DNA from 4 places in the Sphingobacterium sp. SG20118 genome. Region 1 is predicted to be linked to each of the others. Evidence: riboswitches for the same ligand, from Rfam matches in the RefSeq annotation. Region 1 holds a riboswitch; each other region holds the start of a gene.
The links. Region 1 has a riboswitch for S-adenosylmethionine ahead of metE (5-methyltetrahydropteroyltriglutamate--homocysteine S-methyltransferase). Riboswitches for the same ligand answer to the same signal wherever they lie in the genome.
Positions count from the first base shown of each region.

Region 2: linked by a shared signal. The riboswitch ahead of metF (methylenetetrahydrofolate reductase [NAD(P)H]) and the one ahead of metE (5-methyltetrahydropteroyltriglutamate--homocysteine S-methyltransferase) in region 1 are both predicted to bind S-adenosylmethionine.
Region 3: linked by a shared signal. The riboswitch ahead of ACFX5U_RS11960 (O-acetylhomoserine aminocarboxypropyltransferase/cysteine synthase family protein) and the one ahead of metE (5-methyltetrahydropteroyltriglutamate--homocysteine S-methyltransferase) in region 1 are both predicted to bind S-adenosylmethionine.
Region 4: linked by a shared signal. The riboswitch ahead of ACFX5U_RS03375 (5-oxoprolinase) and the one ahead of metE (5-methyltetrahydropteroyltriglutamate--homocysteine S-methyltransferase) in region 1 are both predicted to bind S-adenosylmethionine.

Region 1 covers NZ_CP172826.1:139,834-147,311, forward strand. The annotation lists gene ACFX5U_RS00685 (DUF4833 domain-containing protein) at 69-596, opposite strand; gene metE (5-methyltetrahydropteroyltriglutamate--homocysteine S-methyltransferase) at 733-3,045, opposite strand; SAM riboswitch class I at 3,199-3,301, opposite strand; gene ACFX5U_RS00695 (phosphatase PAP2 family protein) at 3,377-4,138, opposite strand; gene ACFX5U_RS00700 (response regulator transcription factor) at 4,331-5,020, opposite strand; gene ACFX5U_RS00705 (sensor histidine kinase KdpD) at 5,074-6,906, opposite strand; gene ACFX5U_RS00710 (hypothetical protein) at 7,032-7,409, shown strand.
Region 2 covers NZ_CP172826.1:4,211,126-4,218,603, forward strand. The annotation lists partial or broken gene ACFX5U_RS19380 (glutamine--tRNA ligase/YqeY domain fusion protein) at 1-1,445, shown strand, start outside; gene ACFX5U_RS19385 (hypothetical protein) at 1,485-3,485, opposite strand; gene ACFX5U_RS19390 (protein O-mannosyl-transferase family) at 3,448-4,500, opposite strand; gene metF (methylenetetrahydrofolate reductase [NAD(P)H]) at 4,682-5,638, opposite strand; SAM riboswitch class I at 5,699-5,804, opposite strand; gene rimM (ribosome maturation factor RimM) at 5,963-6,490, opposite strand; gene ACFX5U_RS19405 (30S ribosomal protein S16) at 6,625-7,146, opposite strand; gene ACFX5U_RS19410 (UvrD-helicase domain-containing protein) at 7,464-7,478, shown strand, end outside.
Region 3 covers NZ_CP172826.1:2,559,331-2,566,808, reverse strand. The annotation lists gene ACFX5U_RS11980 (RadC family protein) at 1-239, shown strand, start outside; gene ACFX5U_RS11975 (JAB domain-containing protein) at 289-369, shown strand; gene ACFX5U_RS11970 (hypothetical protein) at 454-624, opposite strand; gene ACFX5U_RS11965 (homoserine dehydrogenase) at 827-2,008, opposite strand; gene ACFX5U_RS11960 (O-acetylhomoserine aminocarboxypropyltransferase/cysteine synthase family protein) at 2,047-3,354, opposite strand; SAM riboswitch class I at 3,579-3,693, opposite strand; gene ACFX5U_RS11955 (prephenate dehydrogenase) at 3,951-4,793, opposite strand; gene ACFX5U_RS11950 (pyridoxal phosphate-dependent aminotransferase) at 4,806-5,975, opposite strand; gene ACFX5U_RS11945 (ABC transporter ATP-binding protein) at 6,169-7,478, shown strand, end outside.
Region 4 covers NZ_CP172826.1:716,024-723,501, reverse strand. The annotation lists gene ACFX5U_RS03380 (SusC/RagA family TonB-linked outer membrane protein) at 1-1,051, opposite strand, end outside; SAM-I-IV-variant riboswitch at 1,932-2,025, shown strand; gene ACFX5U_RS03375 (5-oxoprolinase) at 2,061-2,324, shown strand; gene ACFX5U_RS03370 (hypothetical protein) at 3,495-3,698, opposite strand; gene ACFX5U_RS03365 (endonuclease/exonuclease/phosphatase family protein) at 3,795-4,529, opposite strand; gene ACFX5U_RS03360 (SusD/RagB family nutrient-binding outer membrane lipoprotein) at 4,721-6,319, opposite strand; gene ACFX5U_RS03355 (hypothetical protein) at 6,331-6,822, opposite strand; gene ACFX5U_RS03350 (SusC/RagA family TonB-linked outer membrane protein) at 6,995-7,478, opposite strand, start outside.

The sequences.
Region 1 (7,478 bases):
TATCACATATCCACAATTTCTGAAACTATATGAGATGCTATGAGAACAGGATAATTATATATGATTGACTATGGGATTAATTTTTCATGAACTTTTTTGCCATAGTGGTCAGTGCCATAGAATAGGAGATATTCTACTTGAGTTCCTAATCCGGAAGTTCCCTCTTTCTGTTTGATGAATATCCTTTGAAGATTAAGCTTGTGCCCATTGACTACAGTTTCTACATAGGGCTTACCTGTTTTGTCAATTTTGAGGTATAGTGGTTGATTGGCATAAGACACAATTTTGATTTCAAAGGTATTGTTTTCCAATTCTTTTGATTTAATACCATATGCAAATTTTTGTTGGATACCTGTCAGGGGTCTAATTTCTCCATTTTTATCATATAAAATACGGTAGTTTTTAATCGGATTTTTATTGTCAAAATTTAATTTATCAATCATGTTAGCTTCATAAACATAAGTGTTATGACCTTCACTATGCTGAATATAGAAAAGAAATTTTGGATTGATTGCTGGTGTTGGATAACCTTCTTGTGCAAAGCTGCTTATTGCTGTGCAAAATAGCAAGTATATGGAGTTGATCAGATTCTTCATCTTATGGTTATTTTACTTCCGTAAAAATAACTATTCTTGACTTAGAATTAAGCGGTCACGTTCAATATATTAAAAAAGCAAGCCCGAAATAAAATACATCGGGCTTGCTATAATTTATAATACTAAATTTCTGAACTTATTCAGCTCTTAAGATTTTAGCAGCTGCAACCATTGCTTCTAAAGCAGCTTTAGTTTCAGGCCAAGCACGAGTTTTCAAACCACAGTCAGGGTTTACCCAAAGTTGTGCTGCAGGAACTACAGCTTTTGCTTTGCGTAATAATTCAACCATTTCTTCTGTACTAGGTACGCGAGGAGAGTGGATGTCATATACACCTGGACCTATATCGTTCGGGTATTTAAAATCAGCAGCAAAAGCGTCTAATAACTCCATTTGAGAACGAGATGTTTCAATCGTGATTACGTCAGCATCCATTGCAGCGATATCTTCGATGATATCATTGAATTCAGAGTAACACATGTGTGTATGAATTTGTGTATCATCGTCTACATTTGAAGAAGATACACGGAATGAGCGGACTGCCCAATCCAAATATTGTTGTTGATCAGCTTTGCGTAATGGAAGGCCTTCGCGTATTGCTGGCTCATCAATCTGGATAATTTTGATACCTGCTTTTTCTAGAGCTTGTACTTCATCTAAGATCGCTAATGCAATTTGGTATGTTGTGGTAGAACGGGGTTGATCGTTACGTACGAATGACCATTGTAAGATTGTTACTGGACCAGTTAACATTCCTTTTACAGGACGGTTAGTTAAAGTCTGTGCATAGGCTGACCAACGAACTGTCATGTCTGCAGGACGGTATACATCGCCATAAATAACTGGAGGTTTAACACAACGTGAACCATATGATTGTACCCAACCATTTTTAGTGAATGCGTAACCAGCTAATTGCTCACCGAAATACTCAACCATATCATTACGCTCGAACTCACCGTGAACTAGAACGTCGATATCTAATTGCTCTTGAAGGCGGATTGTTCTTTCTGTTTCTTCGGCGATTTCTTTATCATACTGCTCTTGAGAAATTACACCTTTTTTCAAGTCTGCTCTCCATTTACGAACATCTTTCGTTTGTGGGAATGAACCGATAGTTGTTGTTGGGAATGCAGGAAGGTTAAATTTTTCTTGTTGTGCTTCTTTACGTGAAGTAAATGTAGAAGTACGTTTAGCATCATCATCAGTGATATTTGCAGTACGTTCTTTAACTTCTGGTTTATGAATCAAGGTAGAAGTACGACGATCTTCAGCAGCAGCTTTATTTGCTTCGAAACGCTCAGCAGTTTTTGAATCTACTTCGCCATCAGCTAAAATCGCTAAATCTTTTACCTCAGCTAATTTTTGTTTAGCAAATGCTAACCAATTTTTCACTTCTTTTGGTAGTGATTCTTCATTGTCTTCGTTATCCAAATCGAAAGGAACGTGTAGTAAAGAACTCGAAGGTCCAATTAATACACGGTCTTTACCTAAAGCATCAACAGCTTTTTTGATTTGTGCTAAAGATTTTTCATAATCATTTTTCCAAATGTTACGACCTTCAACAACACCTAATGAAAGTGTTAATGAGGCTGGAACTTTTGCTAATATGGTGTCGAGTTGGTTTTCACCTCTTACTAAGTCAACGTGAACAGCGTAAACAGGTAAGTTTAATGCAGTTTCTTCATTGTCACGTAAAGCCTCGAAATATGTTGTTACAATAATTTTGATGTCTTTAGCTGCAGCAGCTAATTTCGTGAATACACTTGTGTATAATGCACGTGTTGCATCATCAATATCTAATGCTAAAAATGGCTCGTCAATTTGTACATATTTTGCACCAGCGGCAGCCAATTTGCCTAGGATTTCTTCATAAACAGGAACTAACTTGTCGATTAAATCGATACGGTTGAAACCAGTTTCTTTTTCTTTACCTAATAATAAGTATGAGATTGGGCCGATTAAAACTGGTTTAGTTTCGATACCCAAAGATTTTGCTTCGTTATATTCGTTTAGGAACTTTTCTGAAGTTAATTTGAATTCTTGATTTTTCACGAATTCTGGAACGATGTAATGGTAGTTTGTATCAAACCATTTTGTCATTTCCATTGCCGTAACATCAACACCATCTTGTTGGAAGCCACGTGCCATTGCAAAGTAAAGATCTAAGTTGTAGCCATTATCTTTTGTATCTAAAAGAGATTGGTATTGTGCAGGAATTGCGCCTACCGTTAAAGTCAAATCTAAAACTTGGTCATAAAATGAAAAATCATTTGAAGGAATCAAATCGATGCCAGCATCTTTTTGAGTTTTCCAGTTGCCTTCACGGATTTTCAGTCCAGCCTGCAATAATTCTTGCGCGCTGATTTTTTTAGCCCAATATGCTTCATTGGCCTTTTTCAACTCGCGAAAGGCACCTACACGTGGGTAACCTAAGTTGTTCGTTAGTAACATAAATATGAGATTATTTTATTTGTTCAACCTTAACGAAGCAAGAAATTAGAAGAGTTTTGTATTTGAAATAAAAAACGATCAAAAATTCTTGAATCTATTTTACTAAATTTTTTGATTGCTTTTAGAGAGGAGGGCACAGGATATTTTGTGTCTAGCTTATCATTCCCAATTTGATTGGGTAGAATGTAGCACCTTGTCAAATGACAGGTTGCTAAGGCTTCATTGGGTCTATTCCCTCTGCCTTTCTCTATAAGTGCTGTAAATATCGGAATTTCTTTTAGAAAAACAAAGTTTTTATAACTTTTGTGAAAAAATGACAAAGAATCGTGTATTATAATTGAAATGTAGCAACCATTCCGAGTTGTTTGCCATTGTAAAATGGAGAGGCCATCGTGAATGGAGTTCTTTTTTTTGATTGTAAATGTTTATCGAAGAGGGGTAGCAGCCAATATGCAATTTTGGTTCCCATGATTCCGATACCTGCGCCCATTGCTACATCAGAAAACCAATGTTTATGGTTATACATTCTGAGGTATCCTGTTCCTGCAGCAATTGTGTAACCTGCAATTCCATACCAAACAGATTGATCTTTATATTCTTGCCACAACATCTCTGCTCCTGTAAAGGCGATTGCAGTGTGTCCTGATGGGAATGACTCTTGGTCTGCTTGGTCTGGCCTCCAAGTAGGGGTGGTATGCTTAATTGTATATACAGTTGAGAGGGTGATAGCGTGAGAGATTGTGCTAATTGCCAAACGTTCTTTGAGACTGTGTTTACTGGGTATCCCGAGTATATCAAGACCATATACAGCTGCCGAAGGAATAAAAAGTGTGAGATTATCGAGCTTGAATGTTTTCGACGGATTGTTATTTATTGCATTGTTTATTTGTTCATTTTTATGTTTTAGGTAAGGGCTTTTTAAGGATACTATTCCATACGTTATTAATGTGGCTGGGACAAGTAATTGCTTGTATGATATCTGTTTGACTTCGGCTTTAGAATTAATAAGTGATAACGAGTCACTTTGGGCATGGAGAGATGTTGAATAGAAGGATAGTAAGAGGCTTAAAAATAATAGGGATGAAATTTTCATTGTTGTACTTAAATAATAATTTTACTTGGCATAAAGTGAGCGCGTATTTATAGCGGTTTTCTAACTTAGATAGCTCATCGATATGAATGCAAGAAGTTCTCTGTATCACATCAACGATTATGACGCCTTTTTATTGAGGAAAGCTTCAATTTAAAGAGACGCTATATACATCTCTTTAAATTGAAGCTTTTTTTAGCTTACTAATAATTTATAACCTTTTCCATGCACATTGACAATTTCTACTTTAGGGTCATCTCTTAAATATTTTCTTAGTTTACTTAAGAAAACATCCATACTTCTGCCCGTGAAGTAATTATCATCGTGCCAAATTTTTAATAGGGCTTCTTCTCGTGTTAGTACATCATTTTTCTTTAGACATAGCAGTCGAAGTAGCTCTGCTTCTTTTGTAGATAGTTTTTGCTGTAGTCCCTTGTGTGCAATTTGTTGACTTGTATAATCGAAGAAATACTCTCCGATTTCAAACTTATCACTAATAACTTGTTCATCTTTTTCCCTTACTACTCGTTTAAGTAATGCATGGATGCGAAGAAGCAATTCTTCTACACGGAATGGTTTCGTGATATAATCATCTCCACCGAGCTCAAATGCTTCCGTTTTATCTTCCATCATACCTTTTGCTGTCGCAAATATGATAGGGGTCGTGTTGTTTATTTTTCTTATTTCTCTACCAACTGTGAAGCCATCTTTTTTTGGCATCATGACATCTAGAATGCAAAGATCAAAAGTGTTTTTACGAAATTGATTAACTGCATCTTCTCCGTCCGTGCAAAGTGTGACGTCAAATTTACCTTTCAGTTCTAGGTAATCTTTTAACAAATCCCCTAAGTTTGGGTCGTCTTCTGCTAATAATATCTTCTGCATATTCTTATAGTTTTGTTCGAATATTGATGATAATATACGAAATTAATATCGGTTTAATTTTTTATGGGTAATGTTATTTCAAACTGAGTCCATTTGTCTTTCTCGCTTTTAACTTGAATTTTACCGTTCATTCTTTTGATTATATCATAAACGTAGGAAAGCCCTAAGCCAAATCCTTTTACATTATGTATATTTCCTGTTGGGATTCGATAGAATTGATCAAATATTTTTATTAAATGGTCTTTTGCCATTCCTATTCCATTATCAATAATAGTAATTTGGATACTGTCCTTTGTGTTTTTTGTTTTTACTGTGATTTGAGGATTATCTTTGCTGTATTTTATGGCATTATCAATCAAATTGAAAAAGACATTAGAAAGATGTAGCTCATCGCCAATAATTGTATCATGCTTTGCTTCTAAGTGATGCTCAAAATGGCCTCCTACTTTTTGTAATTGTAATTGCATGCTGTCAAGTACTGCGAACAAAAGATCATTGATGCGAATAGTTGTTTTTTCTAGTTTTAATGTTTCCTTTTCAAGACGGGCTATGTCAAGAACGCGTTCAATATGATTACCTAAGCGCACATTTTCATCATAGATGATATTCGCAAGTCGTTTCACACGACGTTCATCCGAAATAATTTCGGGGTCACGTAGTGATTCACTTGCAATCATTATGGTTGCAACAGGGGTTTTAAATTCATGAGTCATATTGTTGATGAAATCTGTTTTCATCTCTGACACTTTTTTTTGCTTAAAAATAATTAATAGCGTATAGGCAAAACATCCGATGAGCAGAAATAGCAAGGCTAATGTTGGTAAAAGGAGATAACTCATGTTGTCAACTATAATTGTGCTTTTTCGAGGGAAATAGACGCTCAATCTTCCTGGGGGGGAGCCAATATCACCTTTAAATAGTGCCGTTGAATAACGTGTGATTTTGTTTGGCTTGATGATATTGTCTATTGTCTGTACACTGAATACGATGTTGCTACTGTCTCTAACCTCAATATTAAAAGGATATTTAATATCGCGTTCAGCCAACTCTTCTTTTAATAAATTCTGGATAAGACTAATGTTGAGTCGATCTCTAAAAGGGCGTTTTGACAATTCCATTCCAATCGCTACATCTTCGATTAACCCGGATCTTTTACCACCTATGGCAGCAATCGTATCAAATACATTTTTCCCAGGGCCAATCAAATTTTGACCGCTCATACTTTCCAGTTTATTTTCGAGCTCGATTATTTTATAGCCAATTTTTTTATTGATCTTAGGGGGTAAAGTTGCTATTTTATATTCTACTGCTTGTTTTAAAACGGGGTCGATTGTGGGTATGACAAATCGAGAACTGTCATCCTTTGCATTTACCTTTGGTAGAAATTTTGTAGCACCAATCTCAACATATTCATTAACGACATGGTCTGGGCTATTGTATTTAATAACATCAATGCTTAGTAAATTTTCTTTGTTCTTTTTATTAATATAAGTTTCGAAAAACCAGTTCTCAATCGATATTACACTTGGGAAAGTTTCTTTTAATTGGTCTTCTGCTTCCTTAAATTTTTCTTTTATTGCGTATTGTTCCGCTCTTAGGGCCTCTAAATCTCTTTGCAATTTAAGCTGTTCTGCAAGATGTCTTTGTTTTTCTTGCTCGAATTGATATTTTTTTATATTGTTCTGCTGTTGAACTTTAGCAAAGTCAATCACTTCGCGTCTTTCTATTTTGCCAGCAACGGCTGTGAGTGATGCATTTACCGATTCATCGAAAAGTTGGGATTTTTGACGATATGATTCTCTGATAAAATAGAATTGCATAGCTGCCACTCCCAATAAGGCGAGGGTCATTAGACTAATAATCAAAACTATGCTTCTTTTTCTCATTTGTTACAAATATATGAATGCTTTACTTGATTTAATTGCTTTTAACAATGTTTAACAAGCTGATTGTTTTTCTTTAAGGCTATTAATAGGTATATTAGATTATGTGTTTTTTAAATAGTGAAGATATGAAAAAGTTATTGACCTGTATGTGTTTTTGTACTTCGTTTTTTTTGCTGCATGCACAACAAAAAAGTATAGCTAAAGATACGTTAAAAATAAAATCGAAAGTCGAAGCTCATTCTTATCTTTCGAGAACACCTGTGTTAAAAATTCCGGCCGACTCCAACATTTACTATCATATATTACATAAGAAAACAAAACAACTTCGTACCATTGAAATCCCTAATAGTCATGAAGATTTTATTATGCCAGAAGGGGGATACATGCGTAAATTGAATCAAGATTCAACAAGCAATCGTGTTATAAATAAGGCTTTGCGAGATAGTGCATTTCATCGTATTGACAGCCCCTTGAGGCGAGGTGCTGATCGACAGTTGAAATAGTTTCTTATGTTTTTGAATACAATTTTCGTGCTTTAATGAAGATGAATTATACTTTTCAATGGGGCGGTG
Region 2 (7,478 bases), 880 kb from region 1:
AGAGTACGTTGACAGCATCAAAAAAGACATTCAATGGCTTGGTTTTTCATGGGCTCAGGAATTATATACTTCCGACTACTTTGACACGCTATATCAATATGCAGTTGATTTAATCAAAAAAGATTTAGCTTATGTTGATGATAGCACAGCAGAAGAAATTGCTGCAGCTAAAGGTACACCAACTGAAACCTGGAGTGCCAACACCTAACCGCAGTCGTAGTATTGAGGAGAACTTGGTTCTCTTCCAAGAAATGAAAGATGGTAAATACCAAGATGGTGAGAAAGTATTGCGTGCCAAAATAGACCTTGCAAATCCAAATATGCATTTAAGAGATCCGTTATTGTACCGCATCAAACATGCGCACCACCATCGCACAGGTGACAAATGGTGTATCTACCCCATGTATGATTTTGCACATGGACAATCGGATTCTATTGAGAAAATTACACATTCCATTTGTACTTTAGAGTTTATTCCACATCGTGCTTTATATGATTGGTGTATTGAGAAGTTAGAAATTTTTCCATCTAAACAATATGAATTTGCTCGTTTAAACATGACCTACACAGTTATGAGTAAGCGTAAGCTTCTACAACTCGTAAATGATAAATTTGTAGAAAGCTGGGATGACCCACGTATGCCTACTATTTCAGGTTTACGTCGAAGAGGTTACACGCCAGCGAGTATCCGTACATTCTGTGATAAAATTGGTGTCGCTAAACGCGAAAACATGATTGACGTCAGTCTTTTAGAATTCTGTATTCGTGAGGACTTGAATAAAACGGCATGGAGAAGAATGGCAGTATTAGATCCTATTAAATTGGTGATCACCAATCTTCCATCAGACTATACCGAAGATCTACATGGTGAAAACAATCCAGAGGTAGAAGGTGGTGAAGGTTCGCGCGTGATTCCTTTTTCAAACGAGTTATGGATCGAGCGTGATGACTTTATGGAAGATGCTCCTAAGAAATTTTTCCGTTTAGGCCCAGGTCTTTCAGTTCGTTTAAAAAATGCGTATATCGTTACATGCCATGACTTTGTTAAAGATGAAAATGGTCAAGTTACAGAAATACATTGTACGTATATATCAAATTCAAAATCTGGCGAAGATACGTCAGGAATGAAGGTGAAAGGAACGATTCATTGGGTTTCTGTACCTCACGCTAAAGAAACAGAAATTAGATTATATGATCGTTTATTTAACGATGAAAACCCTACTGCTGCAGAAAATTTCAAAGAATCAATTAACCCTGATAGCTTAAAAATCAGTAAAGCTTTTATAGAACCTGATCTATTAAATGCAATACCAGGTAAAGGTTATCAATTTATTCGATTAGGATATTTCACTTTAGATACGACATCTACCCCAGATCATCTAGTTTTCAACCGTACGGTTGGATTAAAAGATTCTTGGGCAAAAGAAGTAAAAAAAGGACAGTAATAAAAAGGGGAAGCAAATGCTTCCCCTTTTTATTATCTATCACTCTCCGAGATACATCTTCTTGTACTTTCGCCCCAGATCAGCCACATAGGTATAACGTTCTTTTTCTCTTGTACCTGCAAGTATTCTTTCGTATAAATCGACAGAGTCAATAGCTGTTTTTATATTGCGAACTTCCAAACCCGCATCTGGCTTATCTATGGCCAGCTGTTGATAATAGTCCATATGCTCGCTTAAAAACTTCATATTACGATCAACTAGCTGATTAGCAAATTTTGTCTCTCCTGTCTTATAAAGTGTATCAATAACATCGGCATAGCTCGTCACATCAGACATACTATATAATCGTTGCGGTAATTGGTTAAATGCTTTTATAGCTACTTGTCGAGCTTTTTCCGTTTTCCCTTGTGCAAGTAGTGTTCTTGCTGCTTTTCCGAAAATTTCCTCTGCATACATGCCGGCAAAACGAAAGGTGTCTGTATCGATATAAGTAGCTTGATGAATATTTCCCCAAGCATATTTTTCAACAATATTCTTATACAGATTATCCACATTTATTAAGGATTCACCTTCAGCAAGTTTTGCTTCTATGGGCATCAAACGATTGGCAAACCCTTCATTTACCATATATTTATCCAATCCCATCAAATTTTCACTTGGGACCATAGCGGAAAAATAAATTGGTCTTTGCCAATTATTATTGACAAGAACAGACATTAAGCCTAAGTCTGCCCGTGTCACGTAATCATTATTAAAAGTCCACTCCAGATGATTTGCTATTTCACTTTCCCATTCTTTGGGTACGACATGGTTTTGAATGACATCAACTTTATTGACAGCAAGTTTAAAATGCTTTGTTGGCAAGAAGTTTTCATATTGCCCATCTCGCATTTGAAGTTTATTCTCATTACTATCGGATAATAAAAAATCCAACAATAATTTAATATCTGTAGAACCCGCCAAATTCAGGTCATGGAAAGGCAAAGATTCACGAATTCCTTTAGCAACCTTTTCATTCGGAATGGTTATAGGTAGTCCTGCGGCTTGATAAGTTCCACTTTTCACTTGGCGGAAATACCAATCGGAAGTCAAATAACTAATCACTACTATTCTCACATCTCGTCGTACACCTTCTACTTCCTGTAAATACCATAGTGGAAAAGTATCATGATCGCCATAAGTAAATAGAATAGCATTGGGGGCGCAGGTTTCCAAATAATTTTTTGCGACATCTCTTGCCAATGATTTCTCCGATCGATTATGATCATCCCAATTTTGATTAATAAGTATCAAGGGACCGGCAATAAGACATAATGATGTTGCCATCAGCGTTGCATTTCTTTCGTTTATATATTTTTTGAGAAATTCCGAAATAGCAAACACCCCCAAACCAATCCATATGGTGAAGGCATAAAATGATCCTGCATAGGCATAATCTCGTTCACGTGGTTGCAAAGGGGATTGATTTAGATAAATAACAATAGCCAAGCCTGTAAAAACAAATAACAAACCAACGACAGCTGCATCTTTCATATTCCGTTTAAAATGCCATAAGGCTCCCATGATCCCTATTAATAAGGGGAGGAAGAAATAGGTATTCCGAGAGGGATTATGAATCATTTCATCCGATAATTTAGATTGTCCCCCTAAGTACAAATTATCAATCGCTTGAATACCCGACAACCAGTTTCCTTCTGCTAATGATCCGTTCCCTTGTTGATCATTTTGCCGCCCGACAAAGTTCCAAAGAAAATATCGCGCATACATATGCCCAATCTGATAATTAAAAAAGAATTTTAAATTATCAGCAAAATTTGCTTGTCTTCCTTCTTCAATGCCTAAATATCCTTTATAAAAATATTGATGATATGGTTTTTGACTATAAATCCTTGGAAAAATGGTCTCTCGATCAAATTGATAGCTTGAAGATCTTTTTATTGCTGCGTATTGATGACTGTCTTTTCTATAATCAATACGTTCATTCACACCTGTTGGGTTAGCATCAAAGTATGGGCCCTTTATTAACGGTTTCTGATTCATACTGTTCTCGACTCAAATAACCTAAAAAAGAAAAGATATTTTCGGGATCATTATTGTTTAACGAGGGATTGGCATTGGCCCGAATCAAAACCATGGTGAAAGAGCTATAACCCAATAAAATAAAACAAGTTGCCAGAATTGCTGTATTCAACGCTGCTTTCCCCTTTTTTATGGAGTAATGGATACCATAAATTAATGTTCCTATAATCAATACCACAAAAACCAGTATCCCCGAACCAAATCCTAATCCAAGGGTGTTGACAAAGAATAAATCGAATTTGGCGGCAAACTTAATGAGGTATTGGATTACTCCCCAGAGAATAAGAGCTAGAACTCCGAATCCAATCAACATCGCTTTACTAATCCCCCAGAAAGTCGTCCTTTCGGTTTTCTTAAAATAAATAATGAGTGCTATAGCTGGAATAACCAATAAGTTCAATAGATGAACCCCAATTGAAAGTCCAATGATGTAAGCAATAACAATAAGCCAACGATCTGCTTGCGGTTTATTGGCTCTTACCTCCCACTTCAGAATGGACCAAAACACCGCTGCTGTACATAAGGAAGACATAGCATAGACTTCGGATTCTACTGCTGAGTACCAAAATGTATCGGAGAAACTATAGGCTAAAGACCCAACCACACCTGCCCCCATTATTTTAATAAGCTGGTTTCTATCAAGTGGGCGATTATCGGAATATGTGATTTTTTTAGCTAAAGCTGTAATGGTCCAAAATAAGAACAACACTGTTAAACCACTACAGACAGCCGACCCTACATTCATCCAAAAAGCAACCTGAGATACATTACCTAAAGCGAAATTTGAAAATATATTCTGCAACATAAGAAATAAGGGTGCACCTGGCTGATGAACAATCTGAAGTTTATAAGCTGAGGCAATAAATTCGCCTGTGTCCCACCAACTTGTTGTTCTTTCGGCTGTCAAAATAAAAACTACTGTTGCCATGATAGCACATAGCCAGCCTAACATATTGTTCACTTTCGTATAGTTCATCGGTTTAAAGGTTTAATTAGTCCTGCGATAAATCAATTCGCACTTTGATTTTGAGTTAAATATAATAAAAGGAGATTTCATATGATATGGATTAACCTTTTTTAACAAAAAATACAGCGCACAAAAAAAGAGCCTACTACATCTGAAGTGCAGCAGGTTTCTTTTTAATATTTACTTTTCTTTAGAATAACTTCTCAACAATACTCCGAGTAGGACCAGGATTACTCATGGTATAAAAATGCAAAACTGGGGCTCCGAAGTCAATTAACTCTTTACACTGTTGTACCAACCACTCCTCTCCGACTTGCCTTACATCGGCATTATTTTTACACCCTGATACCGCTTCACTCAATACTTCTGGAATATCTAAATGAAAAATTTTCGGTAACGTAATCAGCTGCTTTTTTGTCGTCAAAGGCTTTAACCCTGGTATAATAGGTACATGAATATCATTTTCTCTACACTTATTGACAAATTCTTTATATTTTTCTACATTGAAAAACATTTGCGTAACGATAAATTCGGCACCCATCTCGACCTTCTTTTTCAACCATTTGAAGTCGGTATTAAAATTGGGAGCCTCAAAATGTTTCTCTGGATAACCTGCAACACCGATACAGAAATCTGTTTTCTCAGAATTTACAATATCCTCGTGTAAATATTGACCTCTGTTCATGTCATCTACCTGCTTTAAGAGGTCCGTAGCAAATGCATGGCCACCTTCAGTAGGAATAAAGTCAGCATCACCTTTTCTGGCATCTCCACGTAAAACCAACACATTATCAATCCCTAAGAAGTTCAAATCAATCAAAGCATTCTCTGTCTCTTCTTTCGTAAAACCACCACAGATAAGATGTGGAACAGCATCCACTTTATACTTGTTCATAATAGCTGCACAGATAGCGACTGTCCCTGGACGTTTCCGATAAGCAACACGCTCTAGCAAACCGCTTTCATGCTTCTTATACATATAGTCCTCTCTATGATAAGTCACATCGATAAAGGGAGGCTTGAATTCCATAAGTGAGTCCATTGTTTTAAAAATACTTTGGATACCTTGACCCTTAGCTGGGGGCAACAATTCAAAAGAAAATAAAGTTTTTCCTTTGGCATTACTGATATGATCAACGATTTTCATTAATTTTTTTTAAAAGTGATTTGGTTGGCTTACATCGAAATGCACAAGTAGACTTGTTTCAACTTATCTTTCCCATCTCTGAGTTGGGGTAGAATGTAGCACCTTATAAAATAACAGGTTGCTAAGGCTTCATTGGGTCTATTCCCTCTGCCTTTCTCTATAAGCATCGCTAATATCGGTAATAGAAATTGATAATCAAAATAATATTAATAGCTTGTATTAAATAAGGCAATAAATACTAATTTCAACGGATGCCTAATAAAACAAAAAAGTTATTACATTTTCATGCAATAACTTTTTTGTTTTATTATTTAATCCGAATACTTAAATCTCTTTATACAATTCGACTAATCCTTCAGGTAGATCTACCTCTAAAACTTGGCCTTCAGAATCAATGCCCAACATTAAATCATCATTTAATGGAAACATGAGCTCTTTCCCATTGAAATCGACTGTTGCTATAAATTGCTGAGGCATTTCCTGCACATGTGTTATTTTGCCAAGCTCACCATGCGTCTCATCAATGACTATATACCCGATTAAGTCTGTATATCTAAAATCATCAGGATCTCGCTCAGGCATTTTATCATTAGGAAGGTATATTTTTTTACGGACTAAAGGTTGTGCCTTATCGATATGATCGACGTCTTCTAAGTTCAAGTATGCTGTACTATTTGCTTGATACTTGATATTGTCTACAAAGTAAGGTACTAATTTTTTATTGACTTCGGCAAATAGGACATCAAAGTCCAAATCTTGGTAATCTTCAAATTCAAAAAAAAGCTGAAGCTCTCCTTTTAGTCCGCGAGTTTTACTAATATAACCGATGTAAAAACTTTCTTCTATGGTCATGTTCTTATTTGAAAGGGCAAATTTAAATATATATCTGCAAAATTGCAGTATGTATAGGAGTAGAAACTACATTCTTGAAAAAAAAAGCCGGCTCATAGTGAAACCGGCTTTCTTGATACTGTATGAAAGAAAAATTATCCTTCAGTTTCTTCTGCAGCTGGAGCTTCAGTTTCTTCTGCAGGAGTTTCCTCTACAACTGGAGCGTTTTTAGCAGCAATTGCAGCAGCCATTGCTTCTTTTTTCTTAGCTTCAGCAGCTAATGCAATTTTCTTAGCTTCAGCTTTAGTAGTTGCTAAACCATCTTTTTTACCAGAGATTCTAGCATCATTAGCTTCAGTCCAAGCAACAAATTTAGCATCTGCAGCAGCTTCATCAAATGCACCTTTTTTAACACCACCATTTAAGTGTTTTTTGTATAAAACACCTTTATCCGAAAGGATAGTACGAGCTGTGTCAGTAGGTTGAGCACCTTTATTCATCCAATCCAAAGCTTTTTCAAAATCCAAAACGATAGTCGCTGGGTTTGTGTTTGGGTTGTAAGAACCAATACGTTCAATGAATTTACCATCACGTGGTGCGCGTGCATCTGCTACTACTAAGTGGTAAAAAGGACGTCCTTTTTTACCATGTCTTTGCAATCTGATTTTAGTTGCCATGTTTTCTTGTTATTTATGTATTCAACATATCCCCCGAGCTACATGCAAGAGGGGACGCAAAGATACAAAGGATTATTGAAAGTAAAAAGACAAAAAGAAAGGGCAACTCCCACAAAATAAGAAAGATGATGGAATCGCCAAGAACGCAATCTAATACTATCCTCACGACAACATCTTTATCTATACAGCAATCAAGGAATTTTCAAAAGGAATTTATTCGTAATTTTACTTCATCTCTTACAGCGTCAAACGCATAGACAATTTTGTCTATTCAAATTAATAAGCGTATTTTCATCCTTCCAAATCAAATTGAATTCATGTCATCGATAGCG
Region 3 (7,478 bases), 2.4 Mb from region 1:
ATAGCAGCAAGCGCGTATATGAATATTTTAAATATCAATTACAAGATCTTCCTCATGAAGAATTTTGGGTATTATATCTTAATACAGCATGTAAAATTTTAGATAAACAGTTGATCGGTAGAGGGGGAAATGATTTTACACCAGTTGATGTCCGGATTATCTTAAGAAATGCTTTGAATTGTAAGGCAAATTCGATGATTTTGATTCATAATCATCCTTCAGGAAACCTTACATGCTAGTCAAGCAGACAAGGTAATAACTAAAAAAATCATCGACGCTGCTAAACTCATGGATATTAAGGTCAATGATCATGTGATTTTTACCGACAATGCGTACTACAGTTTTCGAGATGATGGATTATTAGATTAATAACCGAAAAACTGAGCACAAGCAGGTTGAAAAATATTGGGTTTTCCCCGTGAGAATGGGGAAATTAAATCTCCCCACTTTCGTTTAATCGTTAAATTTTCTCTTTTGTCTCCTATAGAGGATATAGACAATTGCCAGTAAAGCGACAACTGCAAGAATGATATAACTTGAATTAGAATTTTGTTGTGTATTAATGGTATCTGCAAAAACCAAGTTGCCTACCATAATTAGTAGAATTGTTAACCACTTAGCCATAATTTATAATATTTTATATATTTAGTAACTCCACAATGTAGTGAATATAATATTATGAAGCAAATTTTCGGCCATCTTTTTATTTAGACCAGACATTTGCACTTTTTTAACAAAAAAACGTTGGATCTGGCACAGATCCAACGTTTTTCACCTGCGAAAAGCAAGCTAGGGTTGGTTGATATTCGGTTTCTTAATGTATTATTTAGTCAATCTCAGCAATGAAGTTTCCTGTTTGATTAATTTCAGATTTAAATGCTGTAATTTTCTGTAAATTGACTGTTCCGATTACATATTTAAAATTTGGAGCGTAATATCTTTCGATGATGTTAGAAAAGCCTAATTTTTCGATTAAGCTATCGTCCTCATATCTTAAATACACTTTGATTTCATGGTCGGTACTATATGACAGTGCATTTGTGTTTAAGTGTTTTTTGTATTCATACCTATAATCATAGCGCAACGCTGTGATATCAGATAATACCGCAGAACCTGTTGGATGACCTCCAGCTCCTTTACCATAAAAAAACTGCTCATCCGCGAAAGCAGCCTTTACAAGTACGCCGTTGTTTTCGTTTTCAACATTGAACAAAATGTTATCAGCGCTGATGAACTTTGGGATGACATAAAGGACAACTTTATTTTGATCGATTTCTCGAGCTGTAGGGATAAGTTTTATTTTAAAATTTTTCTCTTTAGCAAAGCGTATGTCTTGAACACCCAATTTATCAATCCCTATGTTAAATACGTCATCTGGGTTGACATTTATACCGTATGCGTGAGCGGCAACAATCGTCAACTTGTACTTAGGGTCAAATCCACCGACGTCCAAGGTGGGATCTGTTTCTGCAAAACCTAAATCTTGAGCTTCTTTTAAAGCATCTGCGTATGGTTGGTTTTCATTAAATACCTTTGAGAGTATAAAGTTGGAAGAACCGTTAAAGATACCCGTTACAGCGTGCAATAGCTCGTTGTCGTAATACTCTTCCAAATTACGTATAATAGGAATACTACCACAAACTGCACCTTCGTAGAGTAGGCTTGTGCCATATTCTTGTTGGATGGAAGCTAATTCCTCTAAATGCGTAGCAATCATTTTTTTATTTGCAGATACTACATTTTTTCCAGATTTAAGCGCACGAACAGTTAATGCATAGGCAGCATCTGCATCGTCGATCAATTCTACAACGGTATTGATTTCAGGATCTGAGAGAATAGCCTCAGCATCTGTTGTGAATAATTCAGCAGGTAGTGATCTTTGTTTGTCAGCATTTTTGATGACAAATTTTTTAATTTCTAAATTTAAGTTTTTAGTCTTGATAATGTCGTACAATCCTTGCCCTACAACTCCGAATCCAAACATTCCAATCGTTAATTTCTTACTCATAGTTATTTTTTGCGCTTTATATAATGTTGCTATCTGAATTATTTTATTTTATCGAATGCTTGTTGTAAATCTGCTTTGATATCATCAATATGCTCGATACCGACAGATAAACGAAGTAAGCCTACAAATACTCCTGCTGCATTTTTTGCTTCATCACTAAGCTGTTGATGAGTTGTAGCCGCAGGGTGAATGATTAATGTTTTTGTATCTCCAACATTTGCCACGTGACTGATTAATTCTAGACTGTCAATAAATTCATCAGCTTTTGTTACGTCGCCTTTAATTTGGAAAGAAAGAACAGCACCGTAGCCATTTTTTAGATATTTTTGAGCGTTAGCATAACTTGGTGAACTCTTTAATCCTGGATAGTTTACATTTTCTACCTGTGGATGTGATTCTAACCATTTTGCTACTTCTAACGTATTGTCTACATGACGCTGAACGCGTAGGGATAATGTTTCTAAACCTTGAATCAGTTGAAATGAGTTGAAAGGCGATATTGCAGGACCAAAATCACGTAGCCCTTCTACACGCGCACGGATAGCAAATTGGATATTGCCAAATGGGCCATTAATACCAAATACGTCTGCAAATACCAATCCATGATATCCTTCTGATGGTTCTGAGAATTGTTTAAATTTACCATTTCCCCAGTTGTAATTTCCACCATCAACGATAACACCGCCGATGCTAGTTCCATGACCACCAATCCATTTTGTTGCTGATTGAACAACTACAGAGGCACCGTGCTCTAAAGGTTTGAATAAATAGCCGGCTGCACCGAATGTATTGTCAACAATAAATGGAATATCATGTTTTTTAGCAACAGCAGCTATTTTGTCAAAATCAGGGATATCGTAACTTGGGTTTCCGATAGTTTCCAAGTAAAGTGCTTTTGTGTTTTCATCGATTAATGATTCAAAGTCTTCAGCTGTAGTTTCTTTTGTAAAACGTACATCAATACCTATTCTTTTGAACGCTACTTTAAATTGATTATAAGTACCACCGTAGACATTACTGCTTGAAACAAAGTTATCTCCAGCTTCTAAAATGTTGTTTAATGCAATAAACTGCGCTGCTTGGCCAGAAGCAACAGCTAGTGCAGCTACACCACCTTCTAAAGCAGCTACTCGTTTTTCAAAAACATCTGTTGTAGGGTTTTGAAGACGTGTGTAGATGTTTCCAAATTGTTTTAATGCAAATAAATTAGCGCCATGTTCTGCGTTTTCAAATACATAAGAACTTGTTTGATATATAGGCACTGCACGTGAACCAGTTGTTGGGTCAGCAACTTGACCTGCATGCACTTGAAGTGTTTCGAATTTCAAATTTTTATTTGTAGACATTGTAGTTATAATTAATTAGTTAAAGATTCATTAGTAAAAAGGGGATAGGGCTTCGCACATGAATATGTACTCGCAATCAATAAATTAAAAACAGATTGATTAACAAGAAAACGTAAACATGTGCCAACACATTCGCGTCGAAGTCGATGCAAAAGTTGAGCTTGTTACGTTGGTTTTAGAATTTACCTTCTTGTTTTGTTGTAATGTGATTATCATTGTCGTTTCATTTATATCCTCCAAAGCAGTATTACTTTGGACAGGAATTGGCACCTTTTCAAACGTATTTTGAAGGTTGCCAGTGGGTCATTGAGCCAGTCTCTCGCCACTTCTTTATAAATCAAGACCTGATTGAAAGGTTTTGATTAGATGTATTTCTATTTGAAGTACATTGCAAATATATGCCTTGATTTTTATAAAGCAAAATATTTTGTGCTATTTATTTAAATAATTAAATAAAACAAGGATTTAGAGGAGTGTAGATGGATTACGTGTTTGAGGTAACCAGAATAAAAAGATAGGAGCATTGCCTCCTATCTTTTTTATATAATGGTCCTTCGACACTTTACACACAATGTTTACAAGATGGTGTAAAGTGTCTATTTTATAATGCGCTTAATCTTATTCGATTTTTTAATGAGTTTATGTAGCTCGCTATAATTCTCGTCTTGAATGGCATCTTTCAAGGCTTGAAGCTGTTTGATGTTTTCTTCCAATACTTCTAATACGTTTACTCTATTTTGTTTGAAAATAGGAGTCCACATATCAGGTGAACTTTTCGCTAAACGTACTGTTGATTCAAATCCGGAACCTGCTAACTCAAAAATTCTACCTTGCGATTTCTCTTTTTCCAGAACTGTTAGGGCTAAAGCAAAAGAGGTCAAGTGTGAAATATGAGAGACATAGGCTGTGTGAGTGTCATGCTCTTCGGCTGTCATAAAAGAAGAACGCATTTCCAGCAATTCAGTAATAGAATCTGTTAGTTCGAAGGCATCTTCATCAGATTTAAATGCCTCTACGTAGACCATCATTTTATCTTTAAACAGATCTGGGAGCGCGGCTTCAGGTCCAGAATACTCTGTACCTGCCATAGGATGCGCAGCGACATAGCGTCCACGTTTAGGGTGGTCAGAAATCAATTGTAAGATATTTAGTTTGGTAGAGCCCATGTCAACGATAACCTGATCTGTTACTTGATCGAGTAACTTTGGTGCTAAAGCGATGATTGCATCTACAGGAGCAGTTAAAATGATAACCTTACATTTTCCCAAAGCTTCTTCCAGTGTCGCTTTGTGGTCAATGAAGCCAATTTGCATTGCTTTGTTAAGGTTTGCATCACTTTTGTCTACACCAAAAACTTGATCGCAGAATCTTTTTTCTTTTAGTTTCATGGCGACTGAGCCGCCAATTAAACCGACGCCAATAATGGCTATATTTATCATGTTATTCTAATCTTAATTCGTTTCCTTTGCTACCTTAATCCGTGTAATTGCCTCTTTTAAAACTTCAACTGAGGCGCATAAACTAATTCTAATATAGGTGTTACCTGCGCTGCCGAATATTCCTCCAGGTGTGATGAATACACGTGCGAGATCCAAAACTTCATCACTTAAAGTGTATCCTGACGCGTAATTTTCAGGAACTTTAGCCCAGACAAATAGACCCACCTGATTCTTTTTATAAACACAGCCCAGTAAATCCATGATAGCAAATACCAGAAGTCTTCTTTCGTTATAAATGGTGTTCAACTCTTGATACCATGCTTTATCCAGCTGCAATGCTTTTGCTGCAGCAAGCTGAGCTGGTAAGAACATACCCGAATCCATATTACTTTTGAATCGCAATACTTCATTGATGCGTTCTTCTGCGCCAACCAACATACCGATACGCCATCCGGCCATATTAGAAGATTTGCTGAGCGAATTTAATTCCAAAGCGACTTCTTTTGCCCCATCTATGGACATAATACTTTTAGGAGCGTCGGTCAATATAAAACTATATGGGTTATCATGACAGATCAAAATATGATGTGTTTTTGCAAAGGCAATCAATTCATGATAGAATGCTTCACTGGCACTTGCACCGGTTGGCATATGAGGATAATTGATCCACATTAATTTTACTTTCGACAGATCGTTTTCAGCAAGCTTTTTTAGGTTCGGTAACCAATCTGTTTCCTCAGCTAAATCATAGGTGATTGCTGTTGCCCCGCTTAGACGAACTGCTGCAGCATAGGCAGGGTAGCCAGGGTTAGGTATTAAAACCTGATCTCCTTCTTGTAAATAGGTCATGCAAATATGGACGATACCTTCTTTAGACCCTATCAAGGGTAAGATTTCTGTATTTGCATTGAATGTAGCATGATAATATCGTTGATACCAATCTGCAATAGCTTGTCTCAAAACCGGAGATCCTTTATAGTTTTGATAACCATGTACATTAGTCTTAGCCGCTTCCGTGCTCAATGTCTGAATCACTTCAGGATGAGGAGGTAGGTCAGGACTTCCAATGCCTAAATTAATCACGCGAGCCCCTGCTTTATTAAGCTCGTCAATCTCTCTTAATTTTTTGGAGAAATAATATTCTTCGGTTTGTTGCAACCTTTTGGCAACTTCTATCTGCATTATATTCTGGTATTTTACAATTTACAAAGACTAAATTAGGGTTTTTCTATTAAAATAATAGTAATTTGTCGCTTTAATTGCTAATTGTTGAAGAAAATTAATTCTATCATCCAGATGCAAGATTTTTTCTATAGGTAAGTATTCCTCACGTATTGCGGGTAATTTTACTATTTTTGCTACTTTAATATTATAAATGAAAACTTACTTTAGGTTATTATCTTTTGCCAAGCCCATTGAGAAATATGCAGTCCCGTACATTATCTGTACGTTAATCACGGTTGTATTTAGTACTTTAAACTTGGCCTTATTAGCTCCGTTATTACAGACTTTGTTTAATACTGATCAGGTTTCTGCACAGGCAGTATTAGAAAAACCAGAAGGATACTTTGATATTCTTGGCCATTTTAATTACTACGCTAGTTTAGCAAACCAACAATTTGGTGCTTACGGTGCTCTGAAATACGTCTGTATAGTCATCGTTATTTCTGTGTTTATTAGTAACTTATTTCGCTATTTAGCACAGCGTATAATGGAGAATTTACGTATACATACGTTGTTGAATTTGCGTAAGACAGTTTTTGACAATGTCATGGACCTGCATTTGGGTTTTTTTAATGGGCAACGTAAGGGTGATATTATTTCAAAAGTTTCATCTGATGTTCAGGTTGTACAATATTCTGTTACAGGTACCTTACAAGTTGCATTTAAAGAGCCTCTTCAGCTAGTTGCTTATTTAGTGATGCTCTTTATCATATCGGCAAAATTAACATTTTTTGCCATGCTCGTGATTCCTATATCGGCGTTTTTCATATCTAAAATTGTGAAAACTTTAAAGGCACAAGCAATCGCAGGTCAAACATCTTATGCCAATATGATTTCTTATCTGGATGAGGCTTTATCGGGAGTTCGTATCATCAAGGCATTTAATGGTACGAATTTCGTTAAAAAAAGATTCAATGATGAAAATGATCATTATGCAGGTATTATGCGTGCAATGGCGAGACGTCAACAATTGGGATCACCTGTTTCTGAATTGTTGGGTGTAATCATGGTTGCCATTATCTTGTTATATGGAGGTAATTTGGTTTTGTCAGGTAGTGACGAGTTTGGAGCTTCTGAATTCATTGCCTATATCGCTATATTTTCACAGGTTATGCGTCCTGCAAAGGCATTGACGGATGCCTTTAGTAATATCCATAATGGCATTGCGGCAGGTGAACGTGTTTTGGAATTGATCGACACGAAAAGTGAGGTGACGGATAAACCCAATGCGAAAGTAGTATCTGATTTCAATCAATCTATTGAATTACAGCAGGTTGATTTTGCTTATGGAGAGAAAGCTATTTTGAAAGGAATCAATTTAACCATCGAAAAGGGGAAAACAATTGCGTTGGTAGGACCATCTGGTGGAGGAAAATCTACGCTAGTTGATTTGATCCCACGTTTTATGGATGTCACTGCAGGTAAAATTCTATTTGATGGCATAGATTTAAGGGATTTGGA
Region 4 (7,478 bases), 580 kb from region 1:
AAAATTTTTGAAGACTATTGGCATCAGCAATACCCTGCATATTTGTATAGCCTCCAGAAAAGTAATAATTAGTTTTATCAGTAGCTCCACTAAAAGATAATGCGTGATTATGTTGAAGAGCGGTTCTAAAAATTTCTTTTTGCCAATCCTTATTATAAACTTCCCCAGATGTTGGGTCTTTTGTTTCAAATGCAGCAATTGGCCTATTAGAATTAGTCAATTTTTCGTTTGTAATTTCAATAAATTGATTAGCATCTAATAGATCTAAATATTTAGAAGGCGAAGAAACACCTACCCAACCATCATACGTAACGACCGGCGTTCCTACTTTACCTCTTTTAGTCGTAATCAATATGACACCATTTGCAGCTCTAGATCCATAAATAGCGGTTGCAGCACCATCCTTCAAAACCTCTAAATTTGCAATATCATTTGGATTAATATCTGCCAAAGGGTTATTAGCCATAACTGCACCATTATCCGAGGATAAAAAAGGAATTCCATCTATTACATAAAGGGGACTACTTGAACTAGATATTGAATTTGTACCACGAATACGAATTTTTGCAGCTTGTCCCAATACTCCTGAGGTAGTTGAAACTTGGACTCCCGCAGCCTGTCCTTGTAATGCTTTATCTAGAGAGGGAACTGGAACGTCCTGAAGAGATTCTCCTTTTATAGATGTAATAGATCCTGTAATTTCTCGTTTACGTTGTGTACCGTATCCAGTAACGATAACTTCATCCAATGCTGAGGTTGAACCATCTAAAGACACATTATATAAAGCAGAGTTGTTACGAACTACAACAGTTTTATCCGTAAAACCGATGGATCTAAATAATAAAATTTTTCCAATTGGAACATTTATAGAATAGTTTCCGTTAGCATCTGTTTGAGTTGCTTGACTAGTTCCTTGTACGGTTACGGTAACACCTGGCAGTCCACTGCCATCGTCACCTAAAACACGTCCACTAACTTTCTTTTCTTGTGCAAATGCTACTGATGTAAGAATAGCACCACCTAGTAAAAAACTGAGTAATTTTTGTTTCATATGTTTGTGTTTATTAAAGTTAAAGTCTCAATAAAAAAAGACTTTGGTTAAGTAAGTTTCTTTTCTTAAAATCAGACCCTTTCAAAAATTATCTCAAAATTGAAAATTACATAATTAAATGATTATGTAATTTTCAATTCAAAGTATATTGAAGAATTTGGTCGATTGCTCAATTTTTGTATGTTGCAAAAATTACTTTTTCAGCTTCTACAAATATTTTATTCAGTCAATGGAACTGATGGCTCGTAACACATATTTCAACGACCTTATTGTTAAAATATGTTAAAACAAATATTATAATATAATTCGATTTTACAATGAAGAAATAACAAAAAAGAAGTAAAAAGTAGATATCTAAAGTCAAGCAGCTGATTAACAGATAAATACTTTAAAACAAGTTTGTAACAATCACTTAATAAATTATCACTGATAAAAATAAATATCCGAACGCGTTACAAATAATGAATTCTCAGTTTCTTCAATTAAAATGTTAAATTATTAATCTCTTAAACCTGAAATATTCTAGATTTTATGGAATATGAAAAAGTTCAAGCGGTTTTTTTTGAGGTAAAAAAATCGCTTATCTTAAAGAATAGCTATTTATTTTCTATTGACTTAGCTTAAGAAAAAAAAGTAACACCTTTACTTCAAATTGACTAACAAAGGCTCGACATTCGACATCGCAGTAACACTCCAGCTTTATTATCCTCAGGAAAACTGATCATCCCCTTTTGTTCACAAACCAAAAATACCACAAGTATTACATATCTTACTCCCAATCCATCTTATAGTAGACAGCGATAATAAACCATCAACATACTTTCAAATATCCAATTATTTTTAAAAAAAATTATGAATAAAAATAAAATCTACTATATTTGTAGAGTATTCAGAATTGCACGATGCAATACCAACCGAGTTGAGAAACCACGGTGGTAAATTAATATGGGTTTCGACCAAAAATATCTGGATACAGTTTATGGTTTAATCCTTTAAATTTTTAAATTGTATGGCTACAACAAATCTTTATCAACATTTACTAGAAAAATTCAGTTATTACTCGATTAACGAACTGATACAACTCAACAATGATACCATATCCGGAAAAGGTTGGGGTTCCTCCAAATCTACATTTCGTACCGCTCTACTCAGTACCTTCTCAAAAAGAGGCTTAGATCTTTCAAACATTATTTCAAGAGAAGATGGTTTTACCTCGATAAAGCATGTGGCAGTGAGGTTAGAGGAAAATACGCTTATTCCAATTATTCAGTAAAGCAAATTCCGTTTTAGAATGAACTTTCTAGTTGATTTATCACTCACTGAGAAGAACGTTGACTATTTAAACGCTCCTCTTAATGAGTGATAATATTTTAACATATTGTTTTAGCGAGCTCCACCTTTTCAATTCTGACAACCGGTGATAGCTGATAGGATTGGAGTAAGTTACCACAACAACCATATAGTTACACCCTATTAAACCATTGTTACTATGCGATAGTACTCATGAAAAATGTCCTTTAACGCCTGTAGGACCCATTACTAGACTTAATTTACCGCTTACCGGAACTACATTTAGGCTTTCGCTAGTCACTTTTTCGATATCATGCCTCCTATTGTTTAAATCTATTACCACCTTCTCCCAATAACAGCATACCTTCATTTAAATAGAAGACCTTTAGTCGACAAATGATGACATTTATTGTCAACAAGTAGCTAGTTACTAACAACAAGTAGATAATGGCTGTGAATAGATAGATATCTAGTGCCCATAATTTCTCCGCTACGCAAAAAGTATGAACAACTTATCAATAACTAACAGCTTTTTTTTAGTAATGCTGTAGTTATTCAACATAATTCCTTCATTTCAACAGATAACCAAGCAGTATTATAGATTGTTTCCCATTATTAATGTGATATCAAGCTACTAAAATCAAAAAAGGGGTTGTCCATGCATTGACAATAACTACTCATGATGAATAAGTGGATAACATTTGAACCAAAGGCTTTTCCAACAGGCTAACTGTGTTTCATGAAAACAATAAAGTGTTCCTGTTGAAGCCTCCATTATTACAACTTAAGCCCCCAATACAAAAACTATTAGCATGCGAACTATCATGAGACAGATTATTTAGGAATATTTCAGTACTCTTATTTATTTTATGACGGATGTGAACGACAATTTAGTTGTTCAAATATAACTCATAATACCGCTATAAAATATTCCTTATAAAAGAGTGATAGATTGCTAATTGATGCGCCCTTTTCTCATTGTAGACTATATCTCTTTTAAACTCAATATACCCTTATGCCATGATAGCCTGTGATACCTATCACTGGGCATATGTTGTGGTTGTTTATATGGATAGATATGAAGCTTTAGGTCTACTAATAACCAAAAAAACTTAGCTTACCTAAATCAAAGCTTAACTCTATCATAAACTGTTTAAAACTCAAACTTCACCAGCAAAGCCTTATGATCGGTAGGCCATATACCTTTGGGCAATAAAAACTCATCTTGGCTATCTTGCTCTTGTTTTTTACCAAATCTCACCGTTTCTGCAGGACCAACAATTTTGACCGCAGTGACATGAAGCGGTTTATTCGTTGTGTAATAAACATAATCAATCCGGTCACGCTCATCTGCCAAAGGTGCCCAAGTAAGCTTTTCAATGGCTACATCTTTATTAAATGATGAAATGTAAATCCTGGATGTGTAACAGGATCTGGATACTTTTCTCTAAAACTATCTACGAATCCAGCTTTTGTCAATAATACAGAACAATCCCAAGGAAACTACAGCACCTCTATGATCGAACAAATCTTTTGTTGCGTGAATCCAGTCTAGATGTGAGGGTTCGTTAAAATCTCCCGCAATGACAATTGTAGCATCTTTCGATTCTTTGTCGGCGTCTATAATGATATCAAGAATTGCATCATCACGCTTTCCCTTACGATTGGCTTCTAGGATACTTATAGCATTTACAATGGGCGCATCCAATTTTTCCCAGGTAACACCGTCATAACCTCTCGGTAGATAGCAGGCATAATTGGTATAATCTAGATGAACCGAATAAAATGTAAAATTTCTTCCAGCAACTTGAATCTTACTTTTCAACACGCCACCCATTTTACTTACCTCATCATACAAAGGCTGCTGTTGTTTTATAGGAAACTTAGAAATAAATGCTACATCTAATGTTGGTGCACTCGCTATACCATAATATGTAGAACCTTTTCTTTTTAATTCGTCCAAAATACGTTGTACAAAATCGGTCTCCTTATAATTCCTAACTTCGCTGAATAAGATAACATCTGCTTTCTTATCAATGATTTCATCGGCTATAGCCGGAAAACCATTTGGAACGGACGTACCCTCCTGCCAGATATTAATCTGCAAAACGTTCAATTGATTTTTCGTTTGGGAAAGGACCACCTTACCAACAATAAGAATCATTATTGTAAATAGAAACTTCTTCATATATATAATACCACTAATTATTTTAGATTAACATCATAAGTTCTCGATTTAAATTAGAGTGAAGATAATTATTTCTGATATAAAACCAACGTATTCTACTTTTACAGTAATTATGTGCAACCGTAACAAAATAAAAAAAAACGGCAACCTCTTTCGAGATTGCCGTCTAGATTATAAACTATAAACTGATATTATCTTGTTCCACCAGCCCACCATACATTTTCAGTAAAGACATATTGTCCATTACCGTATGCAGCTTGAACATAAGGGTTTGTTGTTGTATCATCGCTACCATATGGCAAACGCAATGGGAACTTACCTGGGTTTTTCAACTCGATCAATTCTTCTCCATTTGCTTTCCAACGACGGATATCGTTGTACATCTCTGTAGACTCACCTGATGCTCCAAAGAAACCTAAGTATTTTTGATTAGCAATTTCTTTTAAAGGATTAGCTACAAATAATGGTTTTACGTTGTCCTCAAAATAATTTGAAATATCCGCATCATTTAAATCTGCTGAAGTTTCAATAATATTTCCACTGTTAAGAACAGTAGCTGCTGAAAAAGCTGCATTTACAGCGATCTCTGAATTTTTAATTGCAGCTGTTATCGCATTCTTTAATACAGGTTCAATAGCGCTAGTACCTTGACCTAAACGTTGCATTGCTTCTGCCTTCAAAAACTGCAATTCATGATAACTCAACAATTGCGTTGGAGCAGTCTGCGCGTAAACAAATGTAGATGTCAAATATTTATTCTGAACTTGCTCATTTTGACCATTCACAGCTAATGAATCATAGGCCGCTTTATTGGTCGCAAGATCCGAAACTTGAATCCAATTAGTTACACGATTAATTGTTTTTGGTGGCGTCATAAAATTACGAGTCAAACGTGGATCTTTACGATCGATCATTTTGTCTACGATACTTCTACTAGCAGCCAATCCATCTCTAGACCATTGAAAGTCAAATAATGGATTTAAGTTAGCCGTACTATATTCTGTAAATTTTGCTTCCTCATTTGCATTGGCAAATGATTTGTCCACATGATTAATTACCGTATTCAACACATCTTGATTACCAACAGTAGTTTTCAACAAACGCATCGCATAACGTGCTTTTAGGCCATGTGCAAATTTCAACCAACTATTTGCATTTCCTCTGAATAATAAATCTTGCCCTCCTGCTGATCCAGTTCCATGCGTATCTCCTTTCGGTAGATTTTCAATTGCTGCATCTAAGTAGGCATTGACCTGTTTGTACAAATCTTCTTGTTTATCCAATTTTGGATTACGAACTTCTAAAGGATTGAATCCTTCAGAATAAGGTACATCACCAAACAAATCGGTCAACAATGCTAAGTTATACGCTGCCATAACCTGACCCATACCTAAAGTGGCATAGTTCCCCTCTTGGCTTCCACCAACTGAACATTTTTCAATGACTAAACGAGCATCGCGCAATGTGGTATACACATTTCCCCAAGTATTATTGAAAGTGGAAGCTACAGCTACCGAGTTACCTCTTTGTTCCGCATTCCACAATTGATTATGCGTACCTATTTCGTGCTCCACATAACTTGATAAATACGTATTGAAATCACCACCAACATTTGAAAATGCAGTACGTGTAATGACGTCTGTTAAAATAAATTTTGCTTGAACGTCTTTTGGTTTATCAACATTCTCGTTGATATTGTCCATCGCATCCTCTGAACAAGAAGTAAAAACCACTGGAGCAGCTAATACTCCCATAGCTAATAATCCTACTATATTTAATTTAAATTTCATTGTCCTAATTTTTAGAATTTAATGTTTACACCTAGACCATAACTTGAGGTTCCTGGAAGAGAGAAACGTTCAAATGCACCTGACATATTGGTGTTTCCTTGAGATACTTCAGGATCATATCCTTTCAGTTCAGACCAAAGAATGATATTACGTGCAAATGCATTGACATCTACTTTGATTTTTGAATTTTGATATACTGGGTAACCTACTGCAATTTCACGCAATTTCACGAATGAGGTACCACGAATCGATGATTCGGAAATATCATTCATTGCAGTGAAATATTTGAAGGCATCTGTATTCGTTTGCTTACCATTTGCATCAAATTCAGGATGTGCATCGATCATAATATCATTCACTTCACCGTTAGCTTTCACCGCTGGCAATTCGAATAAAAATCCATCCCCATTACGGTAATCTGCTGACTGTTGCGTGACACCATAATAACCCAATACTCCTGCTGTTCCATGGAACATCTGTCCACCTTGTTTCCAATCAATCACTGCTGATAAACGGAATTTTTTGTATTCAAAGTTTGTATTGAAACCTAAATTGAAATCAGGAGATACATTACCGATTACTTTTTCTTCACCAGCTTGTGGTAAGCCGTTTTCATCTACAACAATCTGATCTGCCTCGTTTCTTAAGTAAGAAACTCCATAAATAACCGGGAATTTATAACCAATACCTGCACGTACCTGTGGTTTCTACGAAGCCACCCATGAAGATACTGTTTACTCCTTCTTTCAACTCATCTACGTAGTTGTCTATTTTAGTGAAGTTAAAAGCAAAATCCCATTTGAAATCACCGGAACGGTAAGGAGCAACTGCTAAAGTCAACTCATGAACATTTGTATGGATTTTTCCACCATTGGTTACTAAACTTGAATAACCAGTAGAAGCTGCCAATGGCACATCAAAAATCTGATCTTTTACATTCTGACGTGAGAACGTATAGTTCATATTGATCAATCCGTTCAAGAAAGTCAAATCTGTACCCACCTCAATTGCTTGCGTATTTTGAGGTCTCAAGTTTGGATCATAAACTTTAGAATACGGAGTATAAGATGTTATTCCATCACTATTGATTGGGTACAAAATAGGAGTACCTGATGAGAAACCACCACCATATACGGGCTTGTCATAATAACTTTCATAG